2 regions of the Vallitalea okinawensis genome follow, and region 2 is predicted to be linked to the other one. Evidence: riboswitches for the same ligand, from Rfam matches in the RefSeq annotation. Region 2 holds a riboswitch; the other holds the start of a gene.

Region 1 (10,007 bases), on a different contig from region 2:
TCAACTTACTAATTATACAGCTTCTTATTTATTAATACTCATAACAGTACAGTGACCAACCTCATCTATTTGCAATTCGCTATAACACCCTTGCCTGAAACCAAAATGCCAAAACCCTTTAGCTTCCATTCCTAACAAATAGGATAACATGAGACGTAAACACCCTTGATGTGATACAATCAAAATATTACCTTTTTCCTCTGCTGACATTAAATCATCTATGAAATCCTTAATGCGATCATAAACGTTTAGGAGACATTCTCCTCCAGGGGGGGCTGTAGCTTCATAGTCATTACAAAATTGAACCCAATGCTCAGGATAGTCCTTTTCAATGGCTTTATAATTCAAGTTTTCCCACTGACCAAAATTCATTTCCATAATCCTAGAATCTATTATACTCTTTTTCTGATGACCGAGGATTATTGTAGCTGTGTCATAAGCTCTCTTCAAAGGACTACTGAAAGTCTTTGAAAAGACTTTATCATTTAGTTTTCCTTTGACTTCATCGGCTTGTTGGATACCTTTTAAAGTCAAGTTACAATCTGTGTGACCATAATAAACACCAGATTCATTGAGCTCACTTTCACCATGTCTAACAAAATAGATATTTAGCATAATTCACCTACCAGATATATTGACTTAAGGTTACCTTGCTATAATTACAATCATGAGAATGAAACAAAGGATTTCTAGCAATTCATTTGCTGCTCCTAAGGTATCTCCAGTCATACCATCAATCTTTTTATAGATATAGTTTCTATAGAGGTATGACAAGACTAACATGATGCATAAGATGACCAAGCCATTCCATTTTAATGAAATAAAAAAGATGCTTCCACCTAGAATTAATGCAATGATAACAGGCCATCTCGTCATATGATTAAGATACATGGACGCTAAACCTTCTTTTCTGGCATACTTAGATATACCCAGTAGTAGAGCTACGCAAGTCTTAGCTCCAATAGGTGCTAATAATAAGGCCCATAGGATATCAACTTCCAGTAAAGCATATAAACATATAAATCTTAGCCCTAAGTCAAAGATAATTGCCAGTACACCATTGGTACCCACTCGACTATCTTTCATAATTTCTAGCATTCTATCCTTCGTACGACTGGAATAAATACCATCACAGGTGTCAGCAAGCCCATCTAGATGAAAAGCTCCCGTCACCATAGTATTCGCCAATAAAACCATAGCAATAGCAATATAATCTGTTGTTACCTGTTGAAACAAATGAAAAACCAAAACATTAATCAGACCAATTATACCTCCAACCAGTGGATAATAAGCAACACCTCTAGCAAAAGAATCTTCCTTTACTTCAATGGTAATGGGTATAGGTATACGGGTTAAAAATTGGAGTGTCAATATAAAATGTTTCATCTTTTCTTCCTCACATCTTCTTTCTATCTTTTAATATAGAAGACTAACTAAGTGTTTTTACTACCTTATATCAATTAAATAATCTGTATCTAACTCAATGTCCTTGAATGTCCCCATATGGTCCATCATGGCCATAGCTGAATCTATTATAGAAAAGGCAAGGGGACATCCCGTTCCTTCACCTAAGCGCATATCCATTAGTAACATCGGCTCCATACCCATTTCTTTCATGATTCGTTCATATGCAGGCTCTAATGAACTATGGGATGGTATCATATAATTTTTAGATATGGGTGATATCTTAAATGCAGTATAGGCCGCTGCTGCTGAAATAACGCCGTCAATGACAATAGGGATTTTATAATATGCTGCTCCTAGAAAACATCCTACTAAACCAGCAATATCTAATCCTCCCACCTTCGCTAGCGCATCAATAGGGTCAGAAGGGTTAATGCTATGGTAATTTAATGCCTTTGTAATAATACTTTTTTTGTTGATCAGCCCCTCATCAGTCAATCCCGCTCCTTTTCCAACTGCTAAGTCAGCAGAACATCCTGATAAAGCCATTACAATAGCTGCACTTGTTGTGGTATTACCAATCCCCATCTCACCTGTTCCTAATATCTTATACCCTTCGTCAACTAAATCTTTGACAATATGAATACCTACTTCGATGGCTCTAACAACCTCATCATGAGTCATAGCAGGCTCTATAGCCAAATTACGTGTACCTTTTCTAATCTTTCTTTGGACAAGTCCAGGGTAGTTAACATCTGATTTAATACCGATATCAACGACTCTCAAATCTGCACCTGCTTGTTTAGATAAAACACTTATACCAGCTATCCCTTTGAGCATGCTAATGGTTTGAACAGCTGTTATATGCTGAGGTGTAATGGCAATACCTTCATCCCACACGCCATTGTCCGCTGCCATAACTACAGTACACTTTTTATCCAATTGATTATGGATACTTCCTGTTATACCAGCCACTTGAATGGCTAGTTTTTCAAGTTTGCCAAGACTACCAATGGGTTTAGCTAAAAAATCAACACGACTTTCAGCATCCTTTAGCACTTGTTGGTCTAAGGGTTGAATTCCTTTTAAAACCTTCTCCAATGTTTGCATATACATCCTTCTTTCTTTATCTTCAATTTGTTAATGCCGAAAGCATGGAGGGGAGCCCAGCTCATTGAAGTTTATTATAGAGCAAAAGTAGCTACGCTACGTCTTCCTTTGGAAGTTTGTATCGTTAGGAAAGTGACACGTCACACTTTCTTACACTAAAAAACACACTCCTAAGGGAGTGTGCATCTTTTAACCAGTATAACTAGGTTATGTGTTAACATTTAATCCTCTCTACCTCTCCCTCCGAAGGCGAAAGTTTCAGTCGACATGGCAGGTTTCCTGGCTCTGGGCTTTATCTACTCTCCAACCTTCTCAGCAGTTGCCAATGGTTATATGGATTTCGTCTCCCAATACAGTAGCGGGGGCTGCAACGGCATCTAACCGTTTTCCCTTTTATCCCTTAGAAGGGCACCCTGTCGATTATTTTATTCAATTATATTCATGACACATTCATTATACACCTAGTCTATTTAATATTCAATAGGACAATAGAGATTAATTCAATTTCAAATTAATTTACTAGCCTTCTAAAATTTTAATATAAACTTTTCTGTTTCTAGGTCCATCAAACTCGCAGAAATAGATACCTTGCCAAGTACCTAATAAGAGTTTATTATGATGAATGATAACTGTTTGATTAAAGCCCATCATACTTGATTTAATATGCGCTGCTGAGTTACCTTCCATATGATGATAGCCATCATTAAATGGAATAACCTTATTAAGTTCATATAGCATGTCCCTTTGGACATCTGGATCAGCGTTTTCATTAATAGTCACACCAGCTGTAGTATGGGGGATAAAAATTTGACAAAGCCCTTCTTCGATTCCTGACTCATTAACAACCCTAGCCACCTCTCTTGTTATGTCCACAAATTCAGTCTCTTTATTAGTTGTTACCCTTAGCTCTTTTAGCATTCTTCCACCTCACTATTTAGGATTCTTCCTCAATTTCATGGCGTTGCTTTCTTGTATGCTGACGCTCACCAATAGTTTTTTCATAACCTTGGTCCGCTGGCTCATAATAATGCCGTCCTACTACTTCATCAGGTAAATATTGTTGTACCACATAATGATCCGGATAATCATGAGCATACTTATACCCTACATGACCAAGTTTTCTTGATCCTGAATAGTGGGTATCTTTTAAATGTTTAGGTAATGTAACCACTTTTATATCTTCAACATCTTTGTAGGCACGTTTAATGGCTACATAAGATGCATTACTTTTAGGAGCACTGGCTACATATGCAACAGCTTGAGACAAAATAATCCTTGCTTCTGGCATCCCTATAAAATCGACGGCTTGAACTGCTGATACAGCTACTTGCAAAGCTCTTGGATCAGCATTACCAACATCTTCTGATGCGCATATAACAATTCGACGTGCAATAAATTTAATATCTTCTCCAGCATAAAGCATCCTTGCTAGATAGTAAATAGCTGCATCTGGGTCAGACCCTCGCATGCTCTTAATGAACGCTGAGATCGTATCGTAATGGTTATCACCATCTTTATCATAACGTACCGCTCTTTTCTGAATACACTCTTCCGCAATCTCTAAGGTTATAAGAATTTTTCCTTCTTCATCTTTATCTGTCGTCAGAACACCTAATTCAATGGCATTCAATGCTGCCCTTGCATCACCATCTGCAACGTTGGCAATGAAATCCAATGCTTCATGGGTAATAGAAGCATTAAAACTCCCTAACCCCTTTTCCGTATCCTTTAAAGCTCGTTCCACTAATGCTTTGATATCTACATCATTTAAAGGTTCCAAACTAAAAAGCCTAGATCTTGATAGTAGTGCGCTATTCACTTCAAAATAAGGATTCTCAGTAGTAGCACCAATGAGTATAATCGTTCCATCTTCAACAGAAGGTAATAATGCATCCTGCTGTGCTTTATTAAAACGGTGAATCTCGTCTATAAATAAAATAGTCTTTCTTCCTGTCATACCCATTGTGGTCTTGGCATCGTCTATAACTTTATTAATATCTTTCTTCCCAGCTATAGTAGCATTCAATTGTCTAAAATCCGCTTTTGTAGTATGGGCAATAACCTTAGCTAATGTGGTCTTGCCTGTTCCAGGTGGTCCATAAAATATAATGGAGCTTAACTTATCAGCTTTAATAGCACGGTACAATAACGTGCCTTCACCAATAATATGCTCTTGCCCAACTACTTCTTCTAATTGAGTAGGTCGCATCCTTGCAGCTAAAGGTGATTCCTTTTCTAAACTCTTTTGTCTTGTATATTCAAAAAGATCCATGACTCATCCTCCGTAACCGACTATAACTTAATCATATTATACCAAACACATGTCCGTATGTCTATTATTGAAGGCATCAACTCGTTTCATCTAAGCTGAAATTGAATGAAGTGCAGAAAAGGACTACTCACCGAGATAGTCCCTTTAGATTTCTATATGAAGTTTGATATTCCACTACAATCGTGATGCATTCATAATGACAGGTACAACTTGTTTTTTGCGTGAAAAAACCTTTGGTAGGAACTTACTTACTTCGTTTCTTTGGAACTCAAAGGCATTCTCAACAATCCATCTTTCAGACCCTACTGCAACAAGTTCTGTTCCTTCACTAATAATATTGGTTACCATCATAAGAACCAGGTCAACCTTGTCTTTCTTAGCAAAGTCCTCCATTTCATCTACAACTTCTGATTTGACATAATTAAAACCTTCAAAGTCAGTTGTATTGATTTGTGAAATGGCAACTTTGTATTTACCAAGTGAGAACTTCTTCATATCCCTAAAGATTAAGCTTTCAGCAGATTCTCCCTCTAGAGTGGTGCCGGCAGTAATCATCTCCATGCCATACTTATGAAGATCCACATCTGCAATGTTCGCTAACTTATGAGCAATACGTTTATCTTCATTTGTGCAAGTAGGTGAATGAAATAATAAGGTATCCGATAGAATGGCGCTTAACATAATACCAGCATGTTTTTTATCAAATGGTATCTCTCTTTCTTCATGTATCTTTGCAATAATAGTACTTGTACAACCTAGGGGTTCCGCTCTGAAATAAAGAGGCGCCATGGTATGAATATCCGCTACACGGTGATGATCAATGATTTCAATGATCTCTGCTTCCTCTATCCCTTTAGCAGATTGCCCCTTTTCATTATGATCCACAAGAATAACTTTCTTACGGTTTATCTTAAGCAAACTACTCTTTGAGATAATTCCTTTAACATAACCCTCTTTATCAATCACCGGAAAACGGCGGTGTTTGGATGACAACATATTATCCTTAACTTCATCAATATAATCATCCATATCAAAATACTCTAACATATTGGTGTTAACCATGGTTTTCACAGGTATGGCTTGTGACATGAGTTTTATTATTTCAAAAATACTATATTGAACGGATAATACAACTCCATTATAATCCTCCGGTATATTAATGGCTTGATGCTGGTGCAAACTTTCAGCTACAATAATTAGACCTGCTCCAGATTGATATACTTTTTTCTCTAAACCATCATCTAATGTATAGATGACAACATCGTTTGATGAAATAGCTAAATCTGTCAGTAGCTCCGCACTTGTATAGACATTACCTTCAACTTCTTTACCCTCAATATCACCTACTATAATCGTAGCATCCAATACATTTCTGATATTCTTAAAAGGTGTTTCTGTAATATTTAATAAAGATTTTCCAGCTAACCCCATATATGCAGGTGCAATATCGGATATGGAGATAATGCCTGTGAATTTATTATCCTCATCAACGATAGGTATAATATGACCCTTCTGTGAAATAATAAGACTGAGAGCTTTTTTTAAGGTATCGTCTTCTTTTAAACTTTGTATATTCACTAAATTGAGATCATTAACTTGTGGATTTAATGTTTCAATTAAGACGGGATCATCAACCCTAAAATAATTAAGTGCAAATTTTGTTTCCTTATTAACATCCCCTAATCTGGCCGCAACAACCTCATCATAACCCATTTGCCTCTTTAAATTAGCATAGGCAATAGATGAGCAGATGGAATCCGTGTCTGGATTTTGATGGCCAAAAACATATAATGGTTTTTTCATTCCCTTTACCCCTTTTTATACCCCCATCCTATAGATCTTTTGGATAAGGTAATCATCTTGTATACATATTATATCCAAAAACTCAAATATGTAAAGTAGTTTTTGATTCCTTCTATATGTAATCTTCTTAAATCTTATTATATCATATTATTAATAGCAGTATTTGAAAATCTTTCTCATTAAGCATTGACAAATATATTATTTTAGTATATAGTAGTTCTAAATAGAACCACTATATTTGAGAGGTAATAAAATGGACTTAATTCATGGATTAAAAAATATTGGTTTCACAAAGCAAGAGGCTATTATTTACATAACCTTGTGTCAAAACGGTGAACTTAGCGGCTATGAAGTGGCTAAAGTGACAGGTATTAGTCGCTCTAACGCTTACGCATCTCTATCTACGCTCGTAGAAAAAGGTGGTGCTTTGATTGTTGAACATTCAAAAACTAAATATATCGCCACTCCTAAAGAGGAGTTATTAAGTAATATTAAAAGAGATTTTGATAAAACCATTAACTACCTTGATGAGCACTTGGACTTTTCCCCGATCTGCCATGAACCTTACATCACTGTATTAGGTAAAAAGAATATTCATGATAAAATCATCAACATGATTAACTTAGCAGAAATGCGGATTTATATTTCTGCAGATCATGAAGAGCTTAACTTATTTGCAGATGAATTAATGGGAGCTAAAGAGAGGGGTTTAAAGGTTGTCATCATAACAAATGAAGATTTTCCTTATAGTTCAACAACCTATATGGCAAAAAATATGATCCAAGATAATTTCAAAATGATTGTGGATACAAAGGAAGTCATTTCCGGTAAACTAATATCTTCCTTTGAAGCACTTTATTCAAAAAATAGTACTCTAGTCAATATCATACGTGAAGCTTTTATAAATGAAATAGAATTGATTACCATGCAAGATTAAACAAAGGTAAATTTTAAGGAGGTAAACTCATATGCAATACGCTTTTAATGAAGTAACAAATACTAACCAATTTTATGGTAATACAACCCCGATTGAACTAGTTAAGGAATTCGGCAGTCCTCTATATGTCTATAATGAAGCCATTCTTCGTGAAAGATGTAAAGAGCTAAAATCCCTGATCAACTATGATAAGTTTACTGTTAACTACTCTGTTAAAGCTAACGGTAATTTACATCTATTAAAAGTTGCTCGAGATGAAGGTTTAAATGCTGATGCCATGTCACCTGGCGAAATCTTCGTTGAATTAGAAGCTGGCTTTACACCTGATCAGATACTTTACATAAGCAATAACGTATCTGCTGAAGAAATGCAATATGCCATTGATCGAAACATTACTGTTAGTGTGGATTCTCTATCACAGCTAGAGCTATACGGTAAAACTAATCCTGGAGGTAAAGTATGTATCCGTTTTAATCCAGGTGTAGGTGCTGGTCATCATGAAAAAGTTGTAACCGGTGGTAAAAAGACAAAATTCGGTGTAGATCCAGCGCTTATCCCCAATGTAAAAGCAGTTTTAGAAGAATATGATCTTAAACTTATTGGTATTAACCAACATATCGGCTCTTTATTTATGGACAGTTATAAATACATTGAAGGTATCAAAAGCGTCTTAGCTATTGCAGAAAACTTCGCTGATCTTGAGTTTGTGGACTTTGGTGGCGGATTTGGTATACCTTACCGTAAGCAATACGGCGAGAGACGTTTAGACCTTAATGAACTTGGTACACGTTTAGAAGAAGTGATCAAAGATTGGATGAAACGATACGGTAAAGATATTACTGTTAAAGTTGAACCTGGTCGTTACATTTCTGCTGAGTGTGGTGTTCTTCTCGGTACTGCTCATGCAGTTAAACACAATTATGGTATGAAGTATGTTGGTACAGATCTTGGCTTCAATGTACTGAAACGCCCTGTTATGTACGATTCACATCATGATGTTGAAATCTATCGTGAAGAAGGAGCTGCATCTGGTAAAGAAGAGGTTGTTAATATTGTAGGTAACATTTGTGAGAGCGGCGACATCATCGCTAATCAAAGAAAGCTTCCAGAAATCTTGGAAGGTGACATCATCGGTGTTTTAGATGCTGGTGCCTACGGTTACTGTATGAGTTCTAATTACAATAATCGATTACGCCCTGCAGAGGTTCTTATTGACCTAGAAGGTAATCCAAGACTTATAAGAAAAAGAGATACCCTTGAAGATCTATTGCGAGGATTTTAATCTATATACTGAAAGCCCTCATTAAGTTAAAGTACTGAGGGCTTTTTAACTGATGTAACTCAAATCCAATTCTAATCTCTATAAAAATGCTAATGCATCCTTTCATTATTTAACACTTACCATTATACGTTTACAATACTCTATGAATCCAAGTTTTTTATATAGAGAGATTCCATCTGGTGCAGCTCTCAACGTGGCTGATTTTATCCCCTTTTCTTCTAAATCTTTAAGAGCTGCTTTGAGAATAGTTGTACCCAATCCCTTTTTTCTATATTCTTTCAAAGTTGCAACAAATTCTATTGTTCCTATATCACCATCAGTAATTGTCATGCAAACAGTAGCTGGAATCCCTTTATAGGTAGCTAACGTTAAGCATACATTATCTGCAGAAAAAATATCGTAGAATTGCTCAAAGCTCATGATCTCAATACCAAATAAGGCTACATTAATAATGTCAACCCACTTTTTCAACATCATTTCATCTGTTACTTTCATGACATCCACCCATTGGTCAGCTATCTCTTGAGACTGTTCCTTTAAATCCATCACCATACATAAAGATGCATCATCCAATTTAAATCCATTACTGACAAGATTGTGAGCTAAATTTTCCGGTGCTGAACATGGTGTAATAAGTATATTAGGCGGCAGAGATCCCTCCACCATTTTTTCTATTAAATCATTCACCTTTTTATCCCTGTCATTAGAATCAATCAATATATTAAAGATCATGGCAGGTCCATCTTCATCGTTGGAAGATACCCACTCCACTCCTTCGTTATCGTTATGTAATGTCAGGCCTCTTGCTCTAGCTAATGTTCGCCAATACATGTTAATACCTTTTTGAATAACTGAATAGTAATAATGATTATCCATCCTTTTCATTCCCTTCTTCATTTATAGAACTCCTTATGATTTATGTTGTACCCATATAGAAAACTCAAACTATGATCTTACTGTAAACCGATAATAAATGCATCACATTAACAACTGTATTGCGAAGATACACTCTTGGTGACCAGTTAATACTGTTTTCACAGGCTTAATCATAACGTTGCTACCAAATAGTTCTTTGAATAATGGTTCATAGAATTTGCCAGCACAATAGCAATAATCCATTGTTATGTATTCTTCTGTAGCATATACTAGATCACAATGACATCGTTGAGCTATTACACTGTTCCCCTTATCATAACCTC
Region 2 (10,007 bases):
ATGCCATGATTAAAGCTGCAGCTCAAAATGGTTGGATTGATGAAAAGAAAATTGTGATGGAAACCATGTACGGTTTTAAAAGAGCTGGTGCAGATATTATCATTACTTATTTTGCTTTAGATATAGCGGAATATTTGAAGGAGTGTTAAGATGAGCCGATCAAAAGGATTATTTGAAGAAGCTGGACGCATCATACCTGGTGGTGTAAATAGTCCAGTCAGAGCATTTCAAGCTGTTGGTAAAGAGTATCCCGTATTTATAAAGAGCGCTAAAGGTAGCAAGCTTGTCGATGAAGATGACCGTGTTTATATTGATTATATAGGTTCATGGGGGCCTATGATTTTGGGACATAATCCAGATCAAGTACTTAATCGAGTTAAAGAACAACTGGATGAGGGGAGCTCATTTGGGTTACCCACTAAGGGAGAAATTGAATTAGCTAAAAAAGTAGTTGAATTGGTTCCATCCGTAGAGAAGGTTCGTTTAACCACATCGGGTACTGAAGCTACTATGTCAGCTATTCGCCTTGCTAGAGCAGTGACAAAAAGAAATAAAATCATTAAGTTTGATGGCTGCTATCATGGGCATAGTGATTCTTTATTAGTCAAAGCTGGATCTGGATTACTGACTTCAGGTCACCAAGATAGTAATGGTATTACTGAAGGAACAATGAAAGATACCCTTGTACTTCCTTTTGGAGAAATAGATGCAGTAAAGAATGCTTTACAAGAAAATCAAGATATTGCCTGTATTATCCTTGAGCCAGTACCTGCTAATATGGGATTAATCTGCACAGAAAAAGAATATTTGGTAGGTCTAAGAGATCTATGTGATCAATACGGTGTTCTTCTAATCTTTGATGAAGTCATCAGTGGTTTTAGATTAAGTTTAGGGGGTGCCCAAGAAAGGTATGGGGTCATACCAGATTTAACTACATTAGGTAAGATAATTGGTGGTGGATTCCCTGTAGGTGCTTTTGGTGGTAAGAAGGAATTAATGGATCACATTGCGCCAGTTGGCGATGTATATCATGCTGGTACTTTGTCTGGCAATCCGATATCCGTATGCGCTGGGTTAGAAACTCTTACAACTTTACAAGAAAACCACGACTTATATCAAACTCTTGAGAAACGTACTAAGAATCTTGTTAAGAAAATTAAAGAGATTGCAAAAGCATATGACGTATCTATCTGTATCAATCAATTAGGATCACTGTTCACGCTTTTCTTCACAATAAGTGATAGCGTGACATCTCTAAATGATGTTTTGGCTACTTCAACAGAAAACTATAATCTTTACTTCCATGTGATGCTTGAAGAAGGGATAATGGTACCTCCTTCCAAGTTTGAAGCTCATTTTGTATCCAGTGCTCATATGGAAGAGGATTTAGAGTTGACATTAAGTGCTATTGATAAGGCTTTTAAAGCAATAAGTGAAAGAAGTTGATGAGATGCATGATTATTTTCCTCTATTCTTAAAATTAGAGAAGATGCCGTGTATAGTTATTGGTGCAGGACACATAGCTTATCGTAAAATAAGAACCTTGCAGAAATATGGAGCGGATGTAAAGGTATTTACAAAGGAAGTGAAAGAATCTAGGATTAGAGAAGTTCTTCCGAGTAAAAAAATTATTGAGAATGACTTTAAAATGGATACCCTCAAGGAGGCGTACCTAGTTATAGCTGCAACAAATGATGAGGCATTTAACAAGGTAATAGCTGAGTTTTGTATGAAGTACCATATTTTAGTCAACAACATCACTTCACCTGACGATTGTAATATTAGATTTGGGGCTTTAATTGAAGCTGATGATTATCAGATTGCAGTTTCTTCAAAAGGGAGAAATCCAAAAGAAGCAGTAGCTTTACGTAATAATATAAAAGACCATTTAGGTTAAATTTGAAGAAGGACATAATAAGTATAATATTTTACTTACCATGTCCTTCTTTTCTTCTTCTCTTGAAAACAAGTTACTGAGCGAGACTAAATTACTTTTGCTCAGTATAATTTTTAAATGCTAAAACAACCATTATTCATAAGTACTCCTTAATTTCTCTACAAATATTTTATGAATGCTAGGAAAAGAGCCTAATCCTGTCATGATCACTTCAACTTCAAAATCTTCACGAAGTAACTGGCTTTTCCATGAATCCGGTTCATCAGAAGCCATATCATTATGAGCATGATCTCCTGCTACTAATAGAAAAGGCATAATGTTTACTTTTTTTATACCTTTCTCCTTTAAGAGATGAATGGTTTCTTCTAAGAGAGGGATGCCCTCTATGTTTGACATAAAAATATTGGGGTGAATCTTTTTAAAATGATGATCCATACAAAAATAAGTTGCATTTGCAGGATGATTAGTTCCATGACCCATAAATAATAAAGCTTCTTCAGAAGATAATTCTGGTAAGTGGGGTTTAATGGCATTGACAACACGACTATAATCATCACTTGAGAAAAGTAATGGTTGAGAAAGGTAGAGTTTTACTTGATCTTTATAAGCTCTGTATGCCTCTTCAATTTTCTCATATTCATAACCTGGAATGATATGGAGGGGTTGTAGTCTAATGGTATCAAAACCTTCAGAAATGAGTTTTTCAATAGCTTCTTCAGGAGACAGAATATGAACACCTTTATTCCCTAATCTCTTGCGAATGAAGGTTGAGGTAAAAGCTCTGATGACATGGGCATCTGTAAATTCAGCTTTAATAGCTTTTTCAACTGGCTGTATATATGTGTTTATAACATGTTCCATACTGGAACCAAAACTAACAACGACAATTGCATTTTTCATTGATTCAAATCCTTTCAGTTCACAATAATAAAATATATTTTAATCCCGTATCTAAGAATATTACATCTCATTAAGCATTTTGCAGAAGTAATTTTAGTTGCTCATGATTTCTTGGAATTTGTTTTTTAAGCTTATCTGGAAGATTATTATAAAGGTCAAGAACCATAGGACAGGCTAAGTGCGCCTCTTTTAATAGTATCTCATTAGAGAAGATAGTAATAGGGTCTCCCTGACCAATACAATGTCCATTAGAAAAAGCGATGACTTCTTCTGCCCATTCATAAGCTAAGTTGACATCATGGGTTGATAATACGATCGTAATACCTTGTTGATATAAATGATCTAAAGATCTCATGACTAACTGACGATTATATGGGTCAAGCCCAGCCATTGGTTCATCTAATATAATGACATCTGGCTTACTTACCAAGATTGATGCAATGCTCACTTGTTTCTTCTGTCCATAACTTAAATGATGTGTAGGTTGCTCAATTAAATGTTTTAAACCTAGATTATCCATAATTTGATAAGCATTTTTTATTGCTTCATCTTTTTCCATACCAAAATTGATGGGACCGAATATTAACTCATCTAATACGTCAGGTGAAAAAAGGTGGGCATCTGGATCCTGTAGTACGATACCTACTTTTTGACGAATTTGATTGAGGTTTTTTCTATGATAATCTATGGGGTTACCTTCAAAATAAATCCTTCCTTTTGTCGGTTTCAGAAGACCATTTAAATGCTGTATGAAGGTAGACTTACCTGCTCCATTACTGCCAACTAAGGCAACACGCTGATTTTTATGAATTGTTACATTGATGTTTCTTAAAGCCATTGTTCCATTGGAATAACGATAGTCAAGTGACTGTATCTGGTAAAGTGATTGACACATAAATGACCTTCTTTCTAAACAAGTATCCTTAATAATAGTGGCTTACCATTAATAGCCAAAGAATAAAATGATTAAATTGATGATTAAGATGCTTAGTAAATGACTGATTTTAACAGGAGGGTACGTAGCAACTGTGTGCAAAGTACCAACATAGCCTCTTGATTCTAATGAAGTAAATAATTTTCTACCGTAATCAAGAGACTTTATGAATAAAGCCGAAAGTAATGCAGCAAAGGAACGTAAACTTTGTTTATAACCTTTGTAACCAAGTCTTGCATGTTGAGAAAGGTATATTTTTTTTGAAGTTTCAGCAAGAATAAAGATATACTTATAAATAATTAACATCATTTCACATATTATTGTTGGACATTTTAACTTCCTTAATCCCCAAATGACTTGCTGAATAGGTGTCGTCAATACGAGAGAATACATACATAAGAGACAGGAGAAACTTCTAAAAAAAATGAATATGCCTTGGTTTAAACTCGCTGATGTTATGTTTACCGTTATGCCAGAATCAACGGATAGTGTTAAAGCAATGGATAAAGCACCAAACAAAAGAAATGGCAAAAAAGCAAGTAGCATAAGGCTTAGTGTTTTCCAGTTAATTTTTGCTATAAAAAGTAAAAACATATTCAAAAGAACAATTGCTAAAAGATGTGATCTTATCTCTTTAAGTACGAGTAATGTAGTTAATGTTAGTATGCAGCCAATGATTTTTTCGACAGGATGAAGCCCTTTTAAAGGGCTCTCCTGTGCAATGTTATCGATGATCATCTTGTATTACCTGACTTACCTTTTTTATATCCAATATAATAGCCTATGAAAGCAGCTCCAAGTGCCGCTTGAAGAGAAAATAGTAAAGTTTCGATTTCCCCGCTTGCAGGTTCATAAATTGACTCAAACCAAGGTGTGTAGTTAGGATTCATTTCTATGATAGCTTCTTCAGCTTGGGAATCAGCACCAGCGAACTCCGCATTTTCTTGTATATAAAAAGGTACGATGACCAATAGTAAAACAATAAGTAGGAGGAAAATGTTTTTCTTCATTTTAGTTCACACCCTTTCTTATGTTTGACTTTTGAAAGATATGTAAGTTTTCCTTATTGTATTTATAGAGTATATCTATAATCAGTACAGTTAATATACCCTCTGCAATTGCTAGAGGAATTTGAGTTATAGCAAAAATGGACATAAATTTAGTGAATGCACCAATGAAGCCACTATTAGCATCAGGAAAAGCAAGTGCAAGTTGCCCTGATGTAACCATATAGGTTGCTAAGTCTCCAAGTGAGGCAGCTAAAAACACTGATATTTTCAATGATATATTTAGTTTCTTGCACCCTGCGTAAATACCGTAAGCTACCAAGGATCCCACAACTGCCATTGAAAAGACATTGGCGCCTAAAGTAGTAATACCGCCATGAGCTAATAATAAGGCTTGAAAAAGAAGTACGATGGAACCAACAACGGTCATAACAAATGGACCAAAAAGAATAGCACCTAAACCAATACCTGTTGCATGGGAGGTACTTCCTGTCAAGGAAGGCAACTTGAGAGCAGATAGGACAAAGGAGAATGCACCACCAACACCGATTAGCATCAAGTTTTCTTGATGGTCTGCAATCAATTGTTTGATTTTTAAAATACCTAAAATAAAGAATGGTAGAGATACAAGGGACCAAAAAATGCACCAACCTGGAGGTAAATAGCCTTCCATGATATGCATAGCATAGATACGCTCAGGTGTAAACAGAGCCAATAGAAAAAACAGTGATAATAGTAAATAGAAACTTAAATTTTTCTTGATCATAATGATCAACCTCCTTAAAAGACAGAATATTTTCTGTGTTACTTTAAGGATGGGGGTGAAAGAATATTCCATAATTCCCATCCGAAATATGGAATGTTATAAACAATAAGTAAGTCTCCTGGCTTAAACATCAAACCCTATGGACGCCTTCCCAATATAAGTAAGAAACTTATTAATCAGTGGCAATGTACATAGGTAGTTATCACAGTAGCGGTGGCTGCGTTGGATTTACACCGAACTTCCTTTAACTTATTATTTCTTAACATTCAATTGTACTTCTTCAATTTAGCATACCGAAAGAAGTTTTGTCAACGAGATATTTTCGACAGGTTATTCATTCTATTAAGTGCCATAGGACAGTTAACTATCAGTAAAGTATTCTAAAAAAACCTCTTAAAGACTGAAAGAAAGAGGAGTATCAAAAAAAGCATTGACTTTTACTTGTAACGAATTATAATTATAAGTAACTGAATAAAAGGATCGGGTTCTAATCTTCTAATCATTTGATGAAATGCTAATGGATAACATCAAAAGAGAAGATGGATGAAAAGGGAAGATCGGTGAGAAACCGACGCAGCCCCCGCTACTGTAACGAGGATGAAACCAAATACCACTGAAGCTTTTGTTTTGGGAAGGTTGGGAGTAAGTTGAATCGAAGCCAGGAGACCTGCCTTATCCTAACTGTTAGCAATACTTCGGTGGGAAGTTAGGTCTATGAATTGAAAAGATTTTCTATAATCCATTCATATACATAACTGGTCATTGACCAGTTTTTTTATTTTTAAAAATAACCAGACTTAGGAGGAAGGAAAATGAACTACCAAGACTTTTATAAACGCCCGATGAACATTGAAAACAACAGCATGTCTATAATTGAAGCTGAAATGAAATCGCCTGAATCATTTACGAAACAAGAATTACAGATTGTTAAAAGGGTTATACATACTACTGCTGATTTTGACTATGAGAATTTTATTCGAATGAATCATGATTTTATCCAGGCTTTTAGTGAGGCTATCAAAAAAGGATTGCCTATTATTACGGATACTAATATGGTTAAAGCAGGGATTAATAAAAGAACTTTAAGCCAATTTGGATGTGAAATCCATTGTTTTGTAGGGGATGAAGATGTCCGTAAAGTGGCAAGAGAGACTGGGATGACACGATCTGTAAAAGCTATAGATAAAGCAGTTAATACCTTTGACGAAGCCCTGTTTGTATTTGGTAATGCACCAACTGCTCTTGTACGTCTTTTAGAATTAACAGAGCAAAAGAAAGCATTTCCACAAGGGATAGTAGGCGTACCTGTGGGATTTGTTGGAGCTAAAGAGTCTAAAGAGCTATTGGCAAGACATGAAGTACCCCACATTACTACACTTAGCCGTAAGGGTGGCAGTAATGTAGCAGCTGCAATTGTCAATGCAATACTATACATGATTGGTGAGCGGTAGATGGATGGACTGGAGCAATTATTAGGATATACCTATGTAGGTGGTAAGAAATTAAGAAACGGGATTACTACAGGTACCTGTGCCACAGCTGCAGCAAAAGCTGCCTTGGAAATGTTGCTCTCAAAAAGTCGATTAGAATACTGTCGTGTTGATTTGCCAATCGGTAAGAAGCTTGTCATCCCAATAAGTAATATAAAAATGGGGAAGGACTATGTAAGCTGTTGTGTTGTGAAAGATGCAGGTGATGATCCAGACATCACCAATGGTATTGAAATCTATGCCAAGGTAGAGAGAAATGATAGTCAAGAAATTATTATTAAAGGTGGTCAAGGTATTGGTATGGTCACCAAGAAAGGGTTACCTGTTGAATTAGGGAAGCATGCTATTAACCCAGTACCATATCAGATGATCAAAGACGCATGTAAAAAGCTACTACCAGAAGGAGAGGGAATTATTGTCACCATCTATGCGCCTGAGGGTGAAAGGTTAGCTAAGAAGACTTTGAATTCAAAGTTAGGTATTATCGGTGGCATTTCTGTCCTAGGAACAACTGGCATAGTAAAACCTATGTCAGAGGATGCCTATAAAGAATCCTTGCGTATTGAACTAGAAATGTATGTGAAAAACGGTCATTCAAAAGTGATTTTAGTACCAGGTAACTATGGTTATGATTTCTGCCAAGATATTTTAGGTATGAATAGATGGCCTATCATAAAGATGAGTAATTTTGTTGGTTATATGCTGGAACAATGTGAGAGATTAAAAGTTAAAGAAGTTTTGATGGTTGGAGACTTAGGTAAATTCATAAAAGTTTCTGGTGGCATCTTTCAGACTCATAGTAGACAAGCGGATTGTCGTATCGAGTTAATGATTGCGTATGTTGCTTTATTAGGTGGAGATCAGCAACTATTACAGGAGTTGCTTGAAGCATCAACAACAGTTGCGGCAATTGAGATCTTAGTCAAACAGGAATTTAATGAGATACAAAATCTCTATAAAAAAATAGCTGAAGGGGTCACAAGTAGAGCAACCTCTTATTGTCATGAAGAAGTAAATGTAGGGACGGTTATTTTTTCAAGAAGCACTGGTGAACTATACCGGGATAAAAGTGCCGAGCAAATGATAAAGGAGATGAAAAATGAATAAGATTAATGTTTGTGGAATGGGACCTGGTCATCCAGATTATATTTTGCCTCTTGTACATCGACTAGTAGGAGATGCAGATATGTTGATAGGTGGTCTTAGGCATCTAGAGCTATTTAAAACATTTACCGGAATCAAAGTTCCTATAACAAAAGATATCCAAGGTATTGTAGAAACCATCAAAAATGAATATGCCGATAAAAAAATTACAATTCTTGTATCTGGAGACCCCGGGCTATATAGTTTTACTCAGACACTAATGAACTATTTTCCTTCGAATATTTTAGAAGTTTATCCAGGGATATCTGCTGTTCAATATCTCTTTGCAAAGGGGATTATTCCATGGCACGAAAGCTATATAACGAGTTTACATGGTAGAGAATTATTAAAATTAGAAGAAATAGTAGGTGCCCATGAAAAAGTAGCTTTATTTACTGACGCTATTAATCATCCCAATGCTATTGTAAAGCGCTTACAAAATGCCTCTATAAAACATAAACGTATTTTAGTGGGGGAAAATTTGTCTTATGATGATGAATGTATTACAAAAGTAGTATTAGAAGAATGGATTGACAAGTCTTTTAGCCCTTTGAATGTGATGGTGATTTATGATGAATAATAATTATTTAAATATAGAAGATCGTGATTTCATTCGTGGTGAGGTTCCGATGACAAAAGAAGAAATACGCGAATTATCAATAGCGAAATTAAAATTAAAGGATGAACTTACCTTAGTTGATATTGGAGCAGGAACGGGTTCTGTTTCTGTCCAAGCTAGTCGTTACTTGCCTTCTGGAAAAGTCCTTGCTATTGAAAAAAAGGATGAAGCTATAAAGCTTATCCATGAAAATTGTAAAAAATTTGGGTGTAGTAATATAGAAGTTATAAAAGGGCAAGCTGAAGAGATTATTCGTCAGATTTATGATGTAGATCGAATTTTTATCGGCGGTGCCGGAAAAGAATTAGCAGCTATATTATCTTGGGCGTCTCAAGTATTGAAGCCGGGTGGAAGGATAGTAATCAATGCTATACTATTAGAAACTTATCAAGACGCTATGAAAGTATTAAATGACAAAGGGTTTAACCCAAGCAGTATTTCCGTTGATATAAAGAGATTAAAACGACTGGGGACGGGACATTATTATTCACCACTTAACCCCGTTCATATTATTTGGGCTGATAAGGAGTGAAAAAAATGAAAGTTTACTTTATAGGTGCAGGACCTGGCGAACCAGAATACATGACGTTAAAAGGAAAGAGTATTATTGAAAGTGCAGACATTCTCATATATGCAGGATCTCTTGTCAATAAAGAAGTTTTGCAATGGCGAAAAGCAGATAGTATTGTTTATAACAGTGCAGGCATGCACTTGGATGAGGTTATTGACGTGATGGTAAAGGAGAAAGAAAAGGATAAAATAATTGCTAGAGTACATACAGGAGACCCTAGTATCTATGGCGCTATCCGTGAACAGATGGATCGATTAAAAGATGAAAATATAAACTACGAAGTGATACCAGGAGTGAGCTCTTTTGTTGCAGCAGCAGCCTCTCTTGATAAAGAATTCACTTTGCCTGGAGTATCACAAACAGTTATATTGACCCGCAAAGCTGGTAGGACTCCTGTACCAGAGAAAGAAGATCTTAAACTTTTAGCTGCTCATCAAGCTTCAATGGCTATTTTTCTAAGTGTGGGTATGATCGATGAAGTAGTTGAGGATCTAAAGACTCATTATCCAGTGCATACACCTGTTGCTGTTGTCCAACGAGCCAGTTGGCCAGATGAAATAATCGTTTTAGGGAATCTCAGCACTATCTCTGAGAAAGTAAAGGTAGCCAATATTACTAAGACAGCTCAAATTTTAGTTGGTGATTTTTTAGGAGATGATTACGAGCTTTCAAAGCTTTAT

Evidence for each region. Region 2 has a riboswitch for cobalamin ahead of C1Y58_RS05595 (precorrin-8X methylmutase). Riboswitches for the same ligand answer to the same signal wherever they lie in the genome.
Region 1: another riboswitch for cobalamin. It lies ahead of cobT (nicotinate-nucleotide--dimethylbenzimidazole phosphoribosyltransferase); the one in region 2 lies ahead of C1Y58_RS05595 (precorrin-8X methylmutase).

The regions. Positions count from the first base shown of each region.
Region 1 is NZ_PQDH01000015.1:55,677-65,683, reverse strand. Features, by position in the region: gene cobC (alpha-ribazole phosphatase) at 25-615, opposite strand; gene cobS (adenosylcobinamide-GDP ribazoletransferase) at 646-1,386, opposite strand; gene cobT (nicotinate-nucleotide--dimethylbenzimidazole phosphoribosyltransferase) at 1,447-2,514, opposite strand; cobalamin riboswitch at 2,767-2,945, opposite strand; gene C1Y58_RS23870 (secondary thiamine-phosphate synthase enzyme YjbQ) at 3,034-3,432, opposite strand; gene C1Y58_RS23865 (replication-associated recombination protein A) at 3,449-4,786, opposite strand; gene C1Y58_RS23860 (putative manganese-dependent inorganic diphosphatase) at 4,961-6,589, opposite strand; gene C1Y58_RS23855 (TrmB family transcriptional regulator) at 6,843-7,526, shown strand; gene lysA (diaminopimelate decarboxylase) at 7,558-8,808, shown strand; gene C1Y58_RS23845 (GNAT family N-acetyltransferase) at 8,914-9,705, opposite strand; gene C1Y58_RS23840 (hypothetical protein) at 9,787-10,007, opposite strand, start outside.
Region 2 is NZ_PQDH01000002.1:84,847-94,853, reverse strand. Features, by position in the region: gene hemB (porphobilinogen synthase) at 1-149, shown strand, start outside; gene hemL (glutamate-1-semialdehyde 2,1-aminomutase) at 151-1,446, shown strand; gene C1Y58_RS05625 (precorrin-2 dehydrogenase/sirohydrochlorin ferrochelatase family protein) at 1,451-1,897, shown strand; gene C1Y58_RS05620 (sirohydrochlorin cobaltochelatase) at 2,030-2,797, opposite strand; gene C1Y58_RS05615 (energy-coupling factor ABC transporter ATP-binding protein) at 2,868-3,692, opposite strand; gene cbiQ (cobalt ECF transporter T component CbiQ) at 3,741-4,469, opposite strand; gene C1Y58_RS05605 (energy-coupling factor ABC transporter substrate-binding protein) at 4,466-4,741, opposite strand; gene C1Y58_RS05600 (energy-coupling factor ABC transporter permease) at 4,743-5,501, opposite strand; cobalamin riboswitch at 5,596-5,772, opposite strand; cobalamin riboswitch at 6,005-6,193, shown strand; gene C1Y58_RS05595 (precorrin-8X methylmutase) at 6,317-6,955, shown strand; gene cbiD (cobalt-precorrin-5B (C(1))-methyltransferase CbiD) at 6,956-8,101, shown strand; gene cbiE (precorrin-6y C5,15-methyltransferase (decarboxylating) subunit CbiE) at 8,094-8,717, shown strand; gene cbiT (precorrin-6Y C5,15-methyltransferase (decarboxylating) subunit CbiT) at 8,767-9,288, shown strand; gene cobM (precorrin-4 C(11)-methyltransferase) at 9,294-10,007, shown strand, end outside.